3 regions of the Streptomyces sp. NPDC001351 genome follow, and region 3 is predicted to be linked to each of the others. Evidence: riboswitches for the same ligand, from Rfam matches in the RefSeq annotation. Region 3 holds a riboswitch; each other region holds the start of a gene.
What was found. A riboswitch is a leader RNA that binds a small molecule or an ion and turns the genes downstream of it on or off. The one in region 3 is predicted to bind cobalamin.

Region 1: another riboswitch for cobalamin. It lies ahead of ACFY1U_RS05180 (cobalamin biosynthesis protein); the one in region 3 lies ahead of ACFY1U_RS38965 (CbtB-domain containing protein).
Region 2: another riboswitch for cobalamin. It lies ahead of ACFY1U_RS16860 (HoxN/HupN/NixA family nickel/cobalt transporter); the one in region 3 lies ahead of ACFY1U_RS38965 (CbtB-domain containing protein).

The regions. Positions count from the first base shown of each region.
Region 1 covers NZ_JBIAWS010000001.1:1,124,173-1,128,796, reverse strand. The annotation lists gene ACFY1U_RS05195 (lysozyme) at 1-404, shown strand, start outside; gene ACFY1U_RS05190 (anion permease) at 554-1,804, shown strand; gene ACFY1U_RS05185 (hypothetical protein) at 1,839-2,066, shown strand; cobalamin riboswitch at 2,218-2,360, shown strand; gene ACFY1U_RS05180 (cobalamin biosynthesis protein) at 2,460-3,476, shown strand; gene ACFY1U_RS05175 (cobyric acid synthase) at 3,473-4,624, shown strand, end outside.
Region 2 covers NZ_JBIAWS010000004.1:416,432-421,055, forward strand. The annotation lists gene ACFY1U_RS16850 (LAETG motif-containing sortase-dependent surface protein) at 1-785, shown strand, start outside; gene ACFY1U_RS16855 (ArsR/SmtB family transcription factor) at 893-1,252, opposite strand; cobalamin riboswitch at 1,333-1,520, shown strand; gene ACFY1U_RS16860 (HoxN/HupN/NixA family nickel/cobalt transporter) at 1,548-2,612, shown strand; gene ACFY1U_RS16865 (nucleoside hydrolase) at 2,609-3,574, opposite strand; gene thrS (threonine--tRNA ligase) at 3,649-4,624, opposite strand, start outside.
Region 3 covers NZ_JBIAWS010000014.1:70,559-75,182, reverse strand. The annotation lists gene ACFY1U_RS38980 (DUF6479 family protein) at 1-260, opposite strand, end outside; gene ACFY1U_RS38975 (ferredoxin) at 370-741, shown strand; gene ACFY1U_RS38970 (histidine phosphatase family protein) at 745-1,317, opposite strand; cobalamin riboswitch at 1,424-1,577, shown strand; gene ACFY1U_RS38965 (CbtB-domain containing protein) at 1,614-1,835, shown strand; gene ACFY1U_RS38960 (CbtA family protein) at 1,861-2,616, shown strand; gene ACFY1U_RS38955 (acyl-CoA dehydrogenase family protein) at 2,761-3,939, shown strand; gene ACFY1U_RS38950 (IS701 family transposase) at 4,235-4,624, opposite strand, start outside.

The DNA of each region.
Region 1 (4,624 bases), on a different contig from region 3:
ACCACGGGGGCAGGTGGCGGTCGGACGGCTGGACGCTGCCACCCGCGCTCGACATCGAATACAACCCGTACAGCGCCAAGCACAGGTGCTACGGCCTGAGCAAGGCGCGCATGGTCAGCTGGATCAAGGCGTTCAGCGACGAGGTGAAGCGGCTCACCGGCCGCCACCCCGTGATCTACACGACCACCCACTGGTGGAACGCGTGCACCGGCGGAAGCGGCGCGTTCGCCTCCAGCCACGCGCTGTGGATAGCCCGTCACGAGGCCGGGGCCGCGGGTTCCCTGCCGGCCGGCTGGTCGTTCTGGACCTTCTGGCAGTACGACAACAGCGGCGGACTGCCAGGTGACCAGAATCTCTTCAACGGGTCGCAGACCCAGCTGAGGAAGTTCGCCCGGGGCTACTGACCAAGGACACCGCGAGACCGGGGGTCGCCGGGACAGAGCGAAGCGGCGACCCCCATCCGGACATCGTGCAGCCGCCCTCAGTTCATCTTCCGTTCACCCAGGTTGCCTACGGTCAACCGACCGTTGACTTCGAACGATTGCCTGGGTAAATGGAAAACTTCTCGCTGATCCTCGCGATTGTGGTAGTAACCGCACTCGCGTTTGATTTCACGAACGGTTTCCACGACACCGCCAACGCGATGGCCACCACCATCTCGACCGGCGCGCTCAAGCCCAAGGTCGCGGTGGCCATGTCCGCCGTGCTCAACCTTGCGGGTGCCTTCCTCTCCGTGGAGGTCGCCAACACGATCTCCAAGGGGCTCGTCGACGAGACCGGCATACGTCCCGAGGTCATCTTCGCGGCGCTGGTCGGCGCGATCCTCTGGAACCTGCTGACCTGGCTCGTCGGGCTTCCCTCCAGCTCCTCGCACGCCCTGATGGGCGGCCTGATCGGCGCCACCATCGCCTCGGCCGGCATGGGCGCGGTGCACGGCGACGTGCTCGTCACCAAGGTGCTCATCCCGGCGCTCGCCGCCCCGATCGTCGCGGGCCTTGCGGCACTGCTCGCGACCCGGCTGTCGTACACCCTCGGCAAGAAGGCCGACGGCAAGGCCGCCGAGAAGGGCTACCGCGCCGGCCAGATCGCCTCCGCGGGCCTGGTCTCGCTGGCCCACGGCACCAACGACGCACAGAAGACGATGGGCATCATCACCCTCGCCCTGGTCGCCGGCGGTGCCGTCGCTCCCAACTCGGACCCGCCCACCTGGGTCATCCTCTCCGCGGGCCTGGCCATCGCGCTCGGCACCTACATCGGCGGCTGGCGCATCATCCGCACGATGGGCAAGGGTCTGACCGAGCTCCAGCCGCAGCAGGGCTTCGCCGCCCAGACCAGCGCGGCCACGGCGATCCTCGCCTCCTCGCACCTCGGCTTCTCCCTCTCCACCACCCATGTCGTCTCCGGTTCGGTGATGGGCGCGGGCCTCGGCCGCAAGGGCGGCGTGGTCCGCTGGTCGACGGCGACCCGCATGCTCGTGGCCTGGTGCCTGACGCTGCCGGCCGCGGCGCTGGCCGGTGCGGGCGCGGAGTCCGTGACGGATCTCGGTGACTGGGGCACCGCCGTCGTCGCCGCCTTCCTGGTCGCCGCCAGTGCGGCCATCTGGAAGATCTCCCGCCGCGAGGTCGTCGACGCGTCGAACGTCAACGAGACCGAGGAGCCGGCCGGCGTGGTGACCACGGCGATCGCCGCCGTGACCCCGCCCCCCACGGGCACGGTCACCGAGGGCCTGACGGCCACGATCCCCGCCCCGGCCCCCGTGACCGCCGCCCCCGACCCGGCGACCCCGCCGGCCGCGACCGTCTGAGCCCGCCCACCCGGTACGAAGGAAGAGAAGCAGCATGAAGATCGACTGGGCAGCCCTGGGCTCCGTCTTCGGCGTCAGCCTCGCGGTCACGGTGGGCCTGGTGGCCCTGTTCACCCTCGGCATCATGGGCCTGTCGCGTCGCGAGCGGGCCGTGGCACAGGGCAACTCGGCGTCCCTGGCGGTGGCCGGCGCATACGTGGCCTTCGCGGGGTGCGCGGCGGCGGTGGCGTACGGAATCCATCTGGTGGTCGCCAAGTCCTGAGGCTGCGGCCGGACCGTCTTTCCCGACCGTCCCGCGGGGCGAGGAAGCACCCTTTCGTGCTTCCTCGCCCCGCGGGTTTTTCATGCCGGGTTCTGAGCGCCGGGTGTGGGCCTCAGCACACTCCCCCGTCGCAGGTCAACGGCAAGTTGACTGCCGTTCGGGGGCGTGGTGGACTGCCGAAGCCATTTACGGCGGCGCGAGAGGAAGCCGGTGCGAGTCCGGCGCGGTCCCGCCACTGTCACCGGGGTAGTAAGCCCCGGGAGCCAGGAACTCTCACCGCCGGTCTCGTCGAACCAGGGCGTGGACACCCTGAGTGAGGACATGTCGTCATGCCAGCCTGCCGTTTGAGGTTCAGGACCAGGTCGCTGCCCGACCCCACGGCCGGCTGAGCCGATGCGTGCCGATCGCGTCTTCGCGTACGGCGCCGCCGCCGGCCTCCTCGGTGACCATCTGCTCGGCGATCCGCGCCGTGGGCATCCGGTCGCCGTGTTCGGGCGGGCCGCGGGGGCCGTGGAGCGGGTGTTGTGGCGGGACCATCGCGGGTGGGGCGCGCTGCACACCGCCGTGTGCGCCGGGAGCGCCCTTGCGCTCGGTGTCGTCGCGCAGAGGGCCGTACGTCCGTCCCCTGCCGCCTCCCTCGCACTGACCGCGGCCGCCACCTGGGCCGTCGTCGGGGGGACTTCGCTCGCGCGCGAGGCCCGTGGCATCGGGCGTGCGCTGGAGGCCGGGGACGTCGAGGCCGCGCGGGCCAGGCTGCCGCATTTGTGCGGGCGGGATCCGCAGGCCCTGGACGCCGACGGGATCGCGCGGGCGGTGGTGGAGTCCGTCGCCGAGAACACGTCCGACGCCGTCGTGGGGGCGCTGGTGTGGGGGGCCGTGGGCGGGGTGCCGGGGCTGCTCGGGTTCCGGGCCGTCAACACGCTCGACGCCATGGTGGGGCACAAGTCGGCCAAGTACCGGCGGTACGGGTGGGCTTCGGCGCGGCTGGACGATGTGGCGGGGTGGCCGGGGGCACGTCTGACCGCCGTGCTTGCAGCCGTCGCGGGAGGTGACCGTCGCGGTGCGGTGCGGGCCTGGCGTTCCGACGCCGCCAAGCATCCGAGTCCCAACGCCGGGCCCGTGGAGGCTTCGTTCGCGGGGGCGCTGGGGGTGCGGCTGGGCGGGACGTTGTCGTACGGGGGGCGGGTCGAGCATCGGCCTGTGCTGAACGGGCAGGGGCGGGCTGTGGAGGTCGGGGACATCGAGCGGGCCGTGCGGTTGTCGCGGCGGGTGGGGTGGTTGGCGTTGGGGGTCGGTGCGGCTGGGGCGGTGCTGCGAGGGCGGGCGGCGAGGCGCCCGGCGGTTGGGGCTGTGCCCACCCGTTCCGCCCTAGCGGAACGACTGCCCACAGCCTTCGGGAGTGCGTCATGAGCGGCGGGGGGCTTCTCGTTGCCGGTACCACCTCCGATGCCGGGAAGAGTGTCGTCACCGCCGGGATCTGTCGGTGGCTGGTGCGGCAGGGAGTGAAAGTCGCGCCGTTCAAGGCGCAGAACATGTCCCTCAACTCGTTCGTGACGCGCGAGGGGGCCGAGATCGGGCGGGCTCAGGCCATGCAGGCGCAGGCCTCCCGCATCGAGCCGACCGCGCTGATGAACCCCGTGCTGCTCAAGCCCGGTGGCGAGCAGAGCAGCCAGGTCGTGCTGATGGGCAAGCCCGTCGGCGAGCTGAGTGCGCGCGGGTATCACGGTGGGCGGCAGCAGCAGCTTCTGGGGACCGTGCTCGACTGTCTCGCCGAGTTGCGGGGCACGTATGACGCCGTGATCTGTGAGGGGGCGGGTTCTCCCGCCGAGATCAACCTGCGCCGGACCGACATCGTGAACATGGGGATCGCCCGCAACGCACGGCTTCCCGTGCTCGTGGTCGGTGACATCGACCGCGGCGGGGTCTTCGCCTCCTTCTTCGGGACCGTCGCCCTGCTCTCCCCCGAGGACCAGGAGCTGGTCGCCGGGTTCCTCGTCAACAAGTTCCGGGGGGACGTGAGCCTCCTGGAGCCCGGGCTCGACATGCTGCACGGACTCACGGGACGGCACACCTACGGCGTCCTGCCCTTCCAGCACGGTCTCGGCATCGACGAGGAGGACGGACTGCGGGTCTCCCTGCGCGGGACGGTGCGGGAGTCGAACGTCGCGCCGCCCGTCGGCGAGGACGTGCTGCGGGTCGCCGTGTGCGCGATTCCGCTCATGTCCAACTTCACCGACGTGGACGCCCTGGCCGCCGAACCGGGCGTCGTGGTGCGGTTCGTGGACCGGCAGGAGGAGCTCGCCGACGCCGACCTCGTCGTCGTTCCCGGGACCCGGGGGACCGTGAAGGCCCTGGAGTGGCTGCGCGAGCGGGGACTTGCGGACGCCCTGGTCCGCAGGGCCGCCGAGCAGCGGCCCGTCCTCGGCATCTGCGGTGGCTTCCAGGTTCTCGGCGAGCACATCGAGGACGAGGTGGAGAGCCGGCGCGGCCATGTGGAAGCGCTCGGGGTACTGCCCGTGCGGGTGCGGTTCGCCCGCGAGAAGACCCTCACCCGGCCG
Region 2 (4,624 bases), on a different contig from region 3:
ACGGCTACCGGCCCGGCACCGGTGCGGGCACCAAGACGGAGACGGACCGCTGCCAGTTCTCGCTGGACGGCACCAGCTTCTACGACTCGGTCAAGGTCGACGACCAGACCCTGAAGCCCACCGACGACGGCAAGGTCCACATCAAGGTACGTACCGCGGGCGACGCCACGACCTGCACGGCCTCCCTGGCCTCCTACCTCGCCCACGGCCCGTCCTTCGCCACCTCGGGCGAGCAGGTCTTCGTCGACTTCGACTCGGTGACGGCTCTGCAGGGCCAGACCGACTCCCTCGACATCGCCGTGCCGGACGCCGGCTGCTTCGCGCAGATCGACCTCTACCGGGGCGCCGTGAAGTTCGACGGCAAGCCGGACGCGAAGGACGGCTTCGTCCACGGCGACCTGCCCAAGGGCCCCGACCACCCGGTCATCAAGGACAAGCTGATCGCGTCCTGGAACGGCGGCACGAAGGACTGCACGAGCACCGAGTCGCAGCCGCCGTCCAGCCCGCCCGCCTCCGCCCCGGCGTCCGGACAGCCCTCGGCTCCGGCCGGGGAGAGCCCCTCCCCGACCCCGAGCGCCTCCGCGTCGACGCCGAGCGGGACCGACACCCCGGTCGCCTCCGCGTCGACCACCGTCCCCGCGGCCACCGCGAGCGCCGGCGGTGGCCTCGCGCAGACCGGCGGCGGCAGCGACTCCGGCCTCATCGCCGGCGGCGCCGCGGCGCTCCTGGCCGCCGGCGGTGCGATCGTCGTCGTGACCAGGCGCCGCCGGACGGCCCGCTCCTGATCCGCCCCCGCCGGACAGCCCGGCGGACACCCCGATAGCCACTCCCGATACGAACGCCCCGGAGACCCCCGCTCCGGGGCGTTCGTCCTGCCGGATCCGAGGCCCGGTCAGCTCCCGTCCGCCACGCAGTGCCCCAGCAGCAGCCGTACGTCGTCGTCGACGACCCGGTAGCGCACCACGCGCCCCTCCTTCTCGCCCGCCACCACACCGGCCGCCCTGAGCAGGCGCAAGGCCTGTGAGACGGCGGGGTCGTTCATGCCGGTCGCGATCGCCAGATCGGACACGGCCAGCGGGCCCGTGCGGTGCAGGGCGATCAGCAGGGCGAGCCGCTTGGGGTCGGCGAGCAGGGAGAAGCGGTCGGCCCAGGTGCGGACGTGCTCGGCGTCGCCGATGGCCTCGATGGCCTCGCACACCCGGTGGCCGTCGATCGTGCGGCGGTCTGCGCGGTCGGCCGGGACGAGATGCATACGGCCATCCTCGCAGGCACCCGTATGTGATCTTCAATACCTGCGCAGGTATGCAGCTATGCAGGGGACCACCGGCGGCCCTACGGTGGGCGGGCCGTGGTGTTCGGGAAGTCGGTGCCAAGCCGACGCGGCCCTCGCCACTGTGATCGGGGAGTTCGTCGCCCACGTCCCGCGAGGGACAGCCACTGGCCGCCAAGGCGGCTGGGAAGGCGGGCGGCGGACGCACGACCCGTAAGCCAGGAGACCGGCCACGGCATCTCACGAAGTGATCCACGAGGTGCTGGAGCGTGACCGTATGACCCTGCCCGGGACGTCCCTGCCCGAATCCGAGGCGCCCGCCTCCTTCCGCTGGCGGCGCGAGGACACCGTCAAGACGGCCGGGCTGATGGCGGTGATCACCGCCCTGCACGTCGTCGCCTTCGGCATCCTCTTCCTCCTGGTCGTCCCCGGGCACTACGAGGTCGGCAACAAGGCCTTCGGGCTCGGCCTCGGCATCACCGCCTACACCCTCGGCATGCGGCACGCCTTCGACGCCGACCACATCGCCGCCATCGACAACACCACCCGCAAGCTGATGGCCGACGGCAAACGGCCGGTGTCGGTGGGGTTCTGGTTCGCGCTCGGGCACTCCAGTGTGGTCGTGGTGCTGGCGGCGATGATCGCGGGCGGCACCCAGCTCGCCGACAAGGTCATGAACGAGCACTCCCGCACCCACCAGGTGCTCGGCTTCATGGGGACGACGATCTCGGCGACGTTCCTCTATCTCGTCGCCGCGCTGAACCTGGTCGCCCTCGTCGGCATCCTGCGCGTCTTCCGGGCGATGCGGGCGGGGACGTACGACGAGAAGGAGCTGGAACAGCACCTGAACTCACGGGGGTTCATGAACCGGATCCTCGGCCGTCTGACCAGGTCCATCTCCCGCCCCGGCCAGATGTTCCCGCTCGGTTTCCTCTTCGGCCTGGGCTTCGACACGGCGACCGAGGTCACGCTGATGGTGATGGCGGGCTCCGGCGCGGCGGCCGGGCTGCCCTGGTACGCGATCCTGTGCCTTCCGCTGCTCTTCGCGGCCGGCATGAGCCTGTTCGACACGCTCGACGGCACGTTCATGAACTTCGCCTACCAGTGGGCCTTCTCCAACCCCGTGCGCAAGGTGTTCTACAACCTCACCATCACCGGGCTGTCCATCGCCGTCGCCTTCTTCATCGCCACGATGGAACTCTTCGGCCTCGACCTGGCCAACGTCGGCTACATCATCGTCGGCCTGTTCGTGGTGGTGTGGGTGGCGGCGGTGGGGTACTGGAAGGCGGCCCGGGTGGAGCAGCGGTGGGCGGAGCCGGCCGCGCCCCCGGCGGAGCGCTAACGCTCCACCGTCTCCAGGTACAGCTTCACGAACCGCTCGACGTCGACCTCCAACGCCACGTCCACCAAGGGCTGTTCGCGGACACCCTCGTGGATCTCCGACTCTCCGGGGCGGGGGCGGCGGTCGACGATCGTCTGGCCGCGGGTCGGGCCGGGGGCGAGGGCGACCTCGACCGGGAGGAGACGGCTGGTGATGCCCGCGGGGTCGACAACCGTGCAGACCGCGCCCGCGTCGCCGAGACCGCCCGCCTCCTCCGCCTCGGGGGCCTCGCCCTGGTGGGCCGGCCGGTGCGCGAGGAGTTCGCCGGCCAGCCGGGTGCCGGGCTCGGTGCTCGCGCGCAGCCGGTGCACATCGGCGCCGGGGACGACGACCTGCGTGAAGACGTCCAGGCCGTACATCGTGATCGGTACTCCGGCGGTGAGCAGGACGGCCGCCGCCTCCGGGTCGTGCCAGACGTTGAACTCGGCGACCGCCGTGGCGTTCCCGGTGGCCACCGCGCCGCCCATGAACACGATCCGCTCGATGTTGCGGGTGACTTCGGGGTGGGTGCGCAGCAGCAGGGCGATGTTGGTCAGGGGCGCGGTGGGGACGAGGGTGACCGGGCGCGGCGAGGCGAGGATCTCCCGGCGCAGCAGGGTGATCGCGTCCACGTCGGCGGGGGTGCGGGCGGGCGCGGGCAGGCCGAGGTCACCCATGCCGTCGGAGCCGTGCACATGCCGTGCCGAGCGGGCGGGCTCGATCAGCGGGCGCTCGGCGCCCCGGCCGACGGGGATGTCCGGGGCGCCGGCCTGCTCCAGCACGGTGAGGGTGTTGCGGACGACGCCGTCCACGTCCGTGTTCCCGGCGACGCAGGTGACCGCGCGCAGGTCGATCCCCGGGTGGCGTACGGCGAACAGCAGGGCCAGGGCGTCGTCGACACCCGTGTCGCAGTCGATGATCACCGGGATGGGCTGACCGGTCACGGCCTGGCTCCTCTCACTACGACGACACAGATCCTCACGACACGGGCTACGCGTCCTGGGCTACGACAGTGACCTTACGCAGCCGCCCACAGTTCGGCGCCGCGGGTGCCGACGCACGCCGCGATCCGTTCCAGCAGTCGTTCCACCGGGACTGCCCCGGGACGCCGTCCGTCCCGCAGCCGTAGGGCCGCCAGGTCGCCTTCGGCCTCCCGTTCGCCGATCACCGCCTGGTACGGCACCAGGCGCGCCGCCCGGATGCGGGCGCCGAGGCTGCCCTGCCCGGGTCCGGCGAACTCGGCGCGCAGCCCGCGTGCCAGGGCCCGTTGTACGAGGTCGTGCGCCTGTTCCTCCTGGGCCCGGGACACCGGCAGCACGACGAGCTGGACGGGTGCGACCCAGGCCGGGAAGGCTCCGCCGTGCTCCTCGATCATCTGCGCCACCGCCCGCTCCACGCTGCCGATGATGCTGCGGTGGACCATGACCGGCCGGTGTTTCGCGCCGTCGGCGCCGATGTAGTGCAGATCGAAGCGTTCCGGCTGATGGAAGTCGATCTGGACGGTGGAGAGGGTGGCCTCGCGGCCGGCCGAGTCGACGACCTGGACGTCGATCTTGGGCCCGTAGAAGGCGGCCTCGCCCTCCGCCGCCTCGTACGCGACACCAGCGCCCGCCAGCACCTCCTCCAGCAGCCCGGTGGCCCGCTCCCACAGCTTTGGGTCGGCGACGTACTTGCCGCCCTCGCCCGGCAGGGACAGCCGGTAGCGGGACGCGCGGATGCCGAGGTCGGCGTAGGCGCGGCCGATCAGCTCCAGCGCGTCGCGGGCCTCGGCCACCGCCTGCTCCAGGGTGCAGAAGATATGGGCGTCGTTGAGCTGGATGGACCGTACGCGGGTGAGGCCGCCGAGCACCCCGGACAGCTCGGACCGGTACATGCCGCCCAACTCGGCGATACGGAGCGGTAGTTCGCGGTAGCTGTGCGACCGGGACCGGTAGATGAGGGCGTGGTGGGGACAGAGGCTGGGCCGCAGGACGACCTCTTCGCCGCCCAGGTCC
Region 3 (4,624 bases):
GGCAGTTCGTGCGGGGTCAGCCGTTGCTCGCTGCGGGGGATCTCGGCGGGCTCACGGTTCTCCCGAACCTCGCGGACAGGCCCGTCGTCCGGCAGTTGCGGCTGATCCTCCGGGCGGGGCGGAGCGGGTTCGCGGCGGCGGATGCGGGCGCCCAGCCAGAAGGCACCGATCAGCAGGGCCACGACCGCCACCCCCACGACGACCATGCCGATTCCGAGTGCGCCGCGGCCTGCGGCGATGTCCATCCATGAGGTGCTCATGGGCTCGCGGGTACCCATGGGACCCGGTGCGAACCGACCCGGCCAGGACCGGGCCGACCGGATCGCGGCCCCGGTGTTTGAGGCGATTGACGACGGCAACCCGCCAGGTGTGACTTCGACGACCCAGCAGGAGCTCTTCCGGTTCCTGGAGGACCGCTTCGCCTGCGCGCAGGCCTGCACCGAGTGCGCACGCTCGTGTGCTCTGCGCGCAAGCCTCGTGGACCCGGACGGCACGGAGGAGCAGGAACTCGTACGACGCAAGGGCATCATGTGCGCGGAGGTGTGCGACGCGACCTGTCGTGTGCTGTCCGAGCAGAACCGCCTGGACGAGGCCGCCATCCGCATCCAGGTGGAGTGGTGCCGCACCGTGTGCCTGGAGTGCGCGCATGCCTTCGACCGGCAGCCGGGCGCCGAGGACGGCGCGAAGGCCTGCCGGCAGTGCGCCGAGGCCTGCACGGAATTCCTCGCCACCCTGAACTGAGGCTCACGGCGCGCCGACCGGCTGCCCGAGCCGCACGTTCCAGCGCCCGGACCTGCCGCTGAGCTCGATCGCCGTCAGCGGCGGGACGTCCGCGCGCCAGAACGCCGACTCCGGCGCCCCGAGCGCCCGGACCACCGCGGCCCGTACGGCCTCGGGCTCGACCACGGCGAGGGTCCGGCCCGGCGTCTGCGCGACCCTCTCCAGCCAGCCCGCCACCCGGTCGCAGAGCGCCGCCACCGACTCCCCGCCGTGCGGCGCGGCCCCCGGATCCGACAGCCAGCGGGCCAGCGCCTCCGGCTCACGCTCGCTGACCTCCGCGAGTGTCGCCCCACGCCAGCGGCCCGCGTCCAAGCCCGCCAACTCCGGTGCGTCCACGGCGTCGAGGCCGAGAGCGCCCGCCGTCTGGCGGCAGCGCACGGTGGGGGAGACCCACACCCGTTCCCCCGCCGGGAGCGTGCCGGCGGCCGCCCGTGCCTGCCGCAGCCCGGAGGCGTCCAGCGGGCAGCCGTCGTCGAAGCGGGCCTCCCTGAGGGCCGCGGTGATCGCAGGTGAGATCAAGATCACTCGGCTCGTCATGTGTCCGCTCCCGCGCTCGACATCGCTTCGAAATCCTTGAACCGACCATGATCGGGCGGCGAAAACGGCTCACCAGGGGCGCTCACGGCCGTCCTGTGCGCCCTTGGCCCCACCTCTGCTTCGCGGTACGGTCTCGTGGATATTGACGACGGCACAGCGGAAGCCGGTGGAATTCCGGCACGGTCGCGCCACTGTATGCCGGGCACGCACCCTGGGTGTGTGCCGGGCGAGTCAGACCCGCCCCGTCGTCGCGTGCACCACCGAGACGGGACGCGAGTTCCCCAGGAGGGCCTGCCATGGCGCAGTCTGTCGCTCAGCCGACCACCACCCCCACCGCCGTACCGGCGAAGCTGCCGATCGGCGCGATCGTCCCCTGGGCGGTCTTCTTCGGCATCCTGATGCTGGTTCTGCTCTACTTCGTCGGCGCCGAGCAGGGCGCCACCTCCGTGATGAACGGATCCGACGTGCACGAGTGGGTGCACGACGCCCGCCACCTGCTCGGCTTCCCCTGCCACTGAGGGCGGCGAGAAGGCACAGCCGCCCATGAACTCGGCAACCGTCCGCAACCTCCTGGTGCGCGGCATGCTCGCGGGACTCGCCGCGGGCCTGCTCGCCCTGATCGTCGCCTACTTCCTCGGTGAACCGCGCGTGGATGCGGCCATCGCCTACGAGGAGGCGCACTCGCACGAGCACGGCATGGAAGTCGTCAGCCGCACGATGCAGTCCACCGCGGGCCTGTCCACCGGTGTCCTCGTCTACGGCGTCGCGTTCGGCGGCATCGCCGCCCTCGCGTACTGCTTCGCGCTCGGCCGCATCGGCCGCTTCGGGCCGCGCGCGAGCGCGCTGCTCCTGGCGGCCGCCGGTCTGGTCACCGTGTACGTCGTGCCGTTCCTGAAGTACCCGGCCAACCCGCCGTCCGTCGGCGACCCCGACACCATCGGCAAACGCACCACCCTGTACTTCCTGATGGTGGTACTGAGCGTGCTGCTGGCCGTCGCCACCGTCATCCTGGGCAAGCGCCTCGCGCCCCGCCTGGGCAACTGGAACGCCACGCTCGCCGCGGGCGCGTTCCTCGTTCTCGCCATCGGGCTCGCGTACGCGTTCCTGCCGTCCTTCAACGAGGTCCCCAAGGACTTCTCCGCCACCCTGCTGTGGCAGTTCCGACTGGCGGCCCTGGCCGTCCAGTTGACCCTGTGGACCTCCTTCGGGCTGGTCTTCGGGGTGCTGGCGGAGCGGGTGCTCGCCCCGAAACCGGTGCCCACGAACGGTGCCGCCCGGCCAACTCCCGTCGCCCACTGACCGGTTCCACCAGCTTTCTCGGCACAAGGCGAAGGGCCCCGGTCGTCGACCGGGGCCCTTTCCCTGCCCCTCGCCATTCCCAATTTCTGGAACACGTTCTACGGTGTGCGCCGTCAGGACCGGCCTGGGAAGCCTGGAGGCGCCGTGCACCTCGAATACACACCCGAGCAGCAGCGGCTGCGCACCGAACTGCGCTCATACTTCGCCGAGTTGGTGCCGGACAACGCCTACGCCCGGCACGGCGACCCGGCCGCCCAGAAACGCTTCTACCGCGAGACCGTCCGGCGCCTGGGCAGGGACGGCTGGCTCGGCGTGGGCTGGCCCAAGGAGTACGGCGGGCGCGGGCTGACCGCCATGGAGCAGTTCATCTTCTTCGACGAGGCCGCCCAGGCAGGCGTACCGCTGCCGCTGATGGCGCTGAACACGGTCGGCCCGACGATCATGCAGTTCGGCACGGACGAGCAGAAGGCATACTTCCTGCCCAAGATCCTCGCCGGCGAGATCGACTTCGCGATCGGTTACAGCGAGCCCGACGCGGGGACGGATCTCGCATCGCTGAAGACGCGCGCCGTACGCGACGGCGACGAATACGTCGTCAACGGGCAGAAGATCTGGACCACCAACGGCGACACCGCGGACTGGGTGTGGCTGGCGACCCGCACCGACCCCGAGGCCCCGTCCCACAAGGGCATCACTATGCTCCTCGTCCCCACCACCGACCCCGGCTACTCCTGCACCCTCATCAACACCCTCGCCTCGCACGACACCACGGCCAGCTACTACGAGAACATCCGCGTCCCCGTCTCCCGCCGTGTCGGCGCCGAGAACCAGGGCTGGCGGCTGATCACCAACCAGCTCAACCATGAGCGCGTCACCCTCGCCGCGCACGGCACCATGGCGATCCGCGCCCTGCAGGACGTGCAGCGCTGGGCGACGGAGACCAAACTCGCCGACGGCCGCCGCGTGATCGACCTGCCCTGGGTGCGCCGCCGCCTCGCCCAGACCCACACCAGGCTCGACGCGATGAAGCTGCTCAACTGGCGGATGGTGCACGCCGTCCAGAACGGCACCCTCACCCCTCAGGACGCCTCCGCGGTCAAGGTCTACGGGTCCGAGGCGCGCCGGGACGCCTACGCCTGGCTGATGGAGATCGTCGGTGCGGCGGGCGCGCTGAAGGAGGGCTCCGCCGGTGCGGTGCTCCACGGCGAACTGGAGCGCGGCTACCGCTCGGCGGTCATCTTCACCTTCGGCGGCGGCAACAACGAGATCCAGCGGGAGATCATCTCGTGGATCGGCCTGGGGATGCCGAGGGTGCGGCGTTAGCCTGCATGTGACCACAGACGTTAGTTGTCACATACCGAGGATAGTTGGCACCGTGATTCTGTGGGATCAGGATGACGGCCGAGCCGTGATGCGGCAGTTGGCACTTCGCCGCGAGCACTGGAAACGCCGTCGACTGCGACTTCGCGGCGATGGCGGCTCCAACTCAAGATCGAGAACTTGCCGCCTGCCAGGCTGAAGTTCTCCGCTGGCGCCGCGTCCGAGGTTGCCCGTGGGCGTACACCATCGGCAGCGGCCGTTCGAGGGCGGTGGATGACTGAGCCCTGCTGCCCTCTCGTCAGGTGACGTCCTCGAAGCGGGTGTGCGCATCGATCAGTTGGTGCAGGGGGCGGGCCGGCTCGCGATAGCGCGGCAACGTGGGCGGGCCCCATCCCTGGTAGGGCGGCAGCTCCGGCTTGGCACCGGCCGGGCGGGCGATCTCCTTGGGCTCGACAGCGACGATGTAGGACCAGCCGCGTTCCTCCAGGGCCAGGCGGAAGCAGACACTGCGGCCGTATCCGCAGTCGGCCACAATCACCGGCACCGACGGAAGCCAACCCGCCAGCCTCTCCAGCAGCCCCAGGGTCAGGCGGGGCTTGGGCACATGCCCCACCTCATCGGGCACGCCCGCAGCCGTGCGACGCCGGGTGTCGTGCGCCCGTTCCTCGGGTAGGAACAATTCCCATTC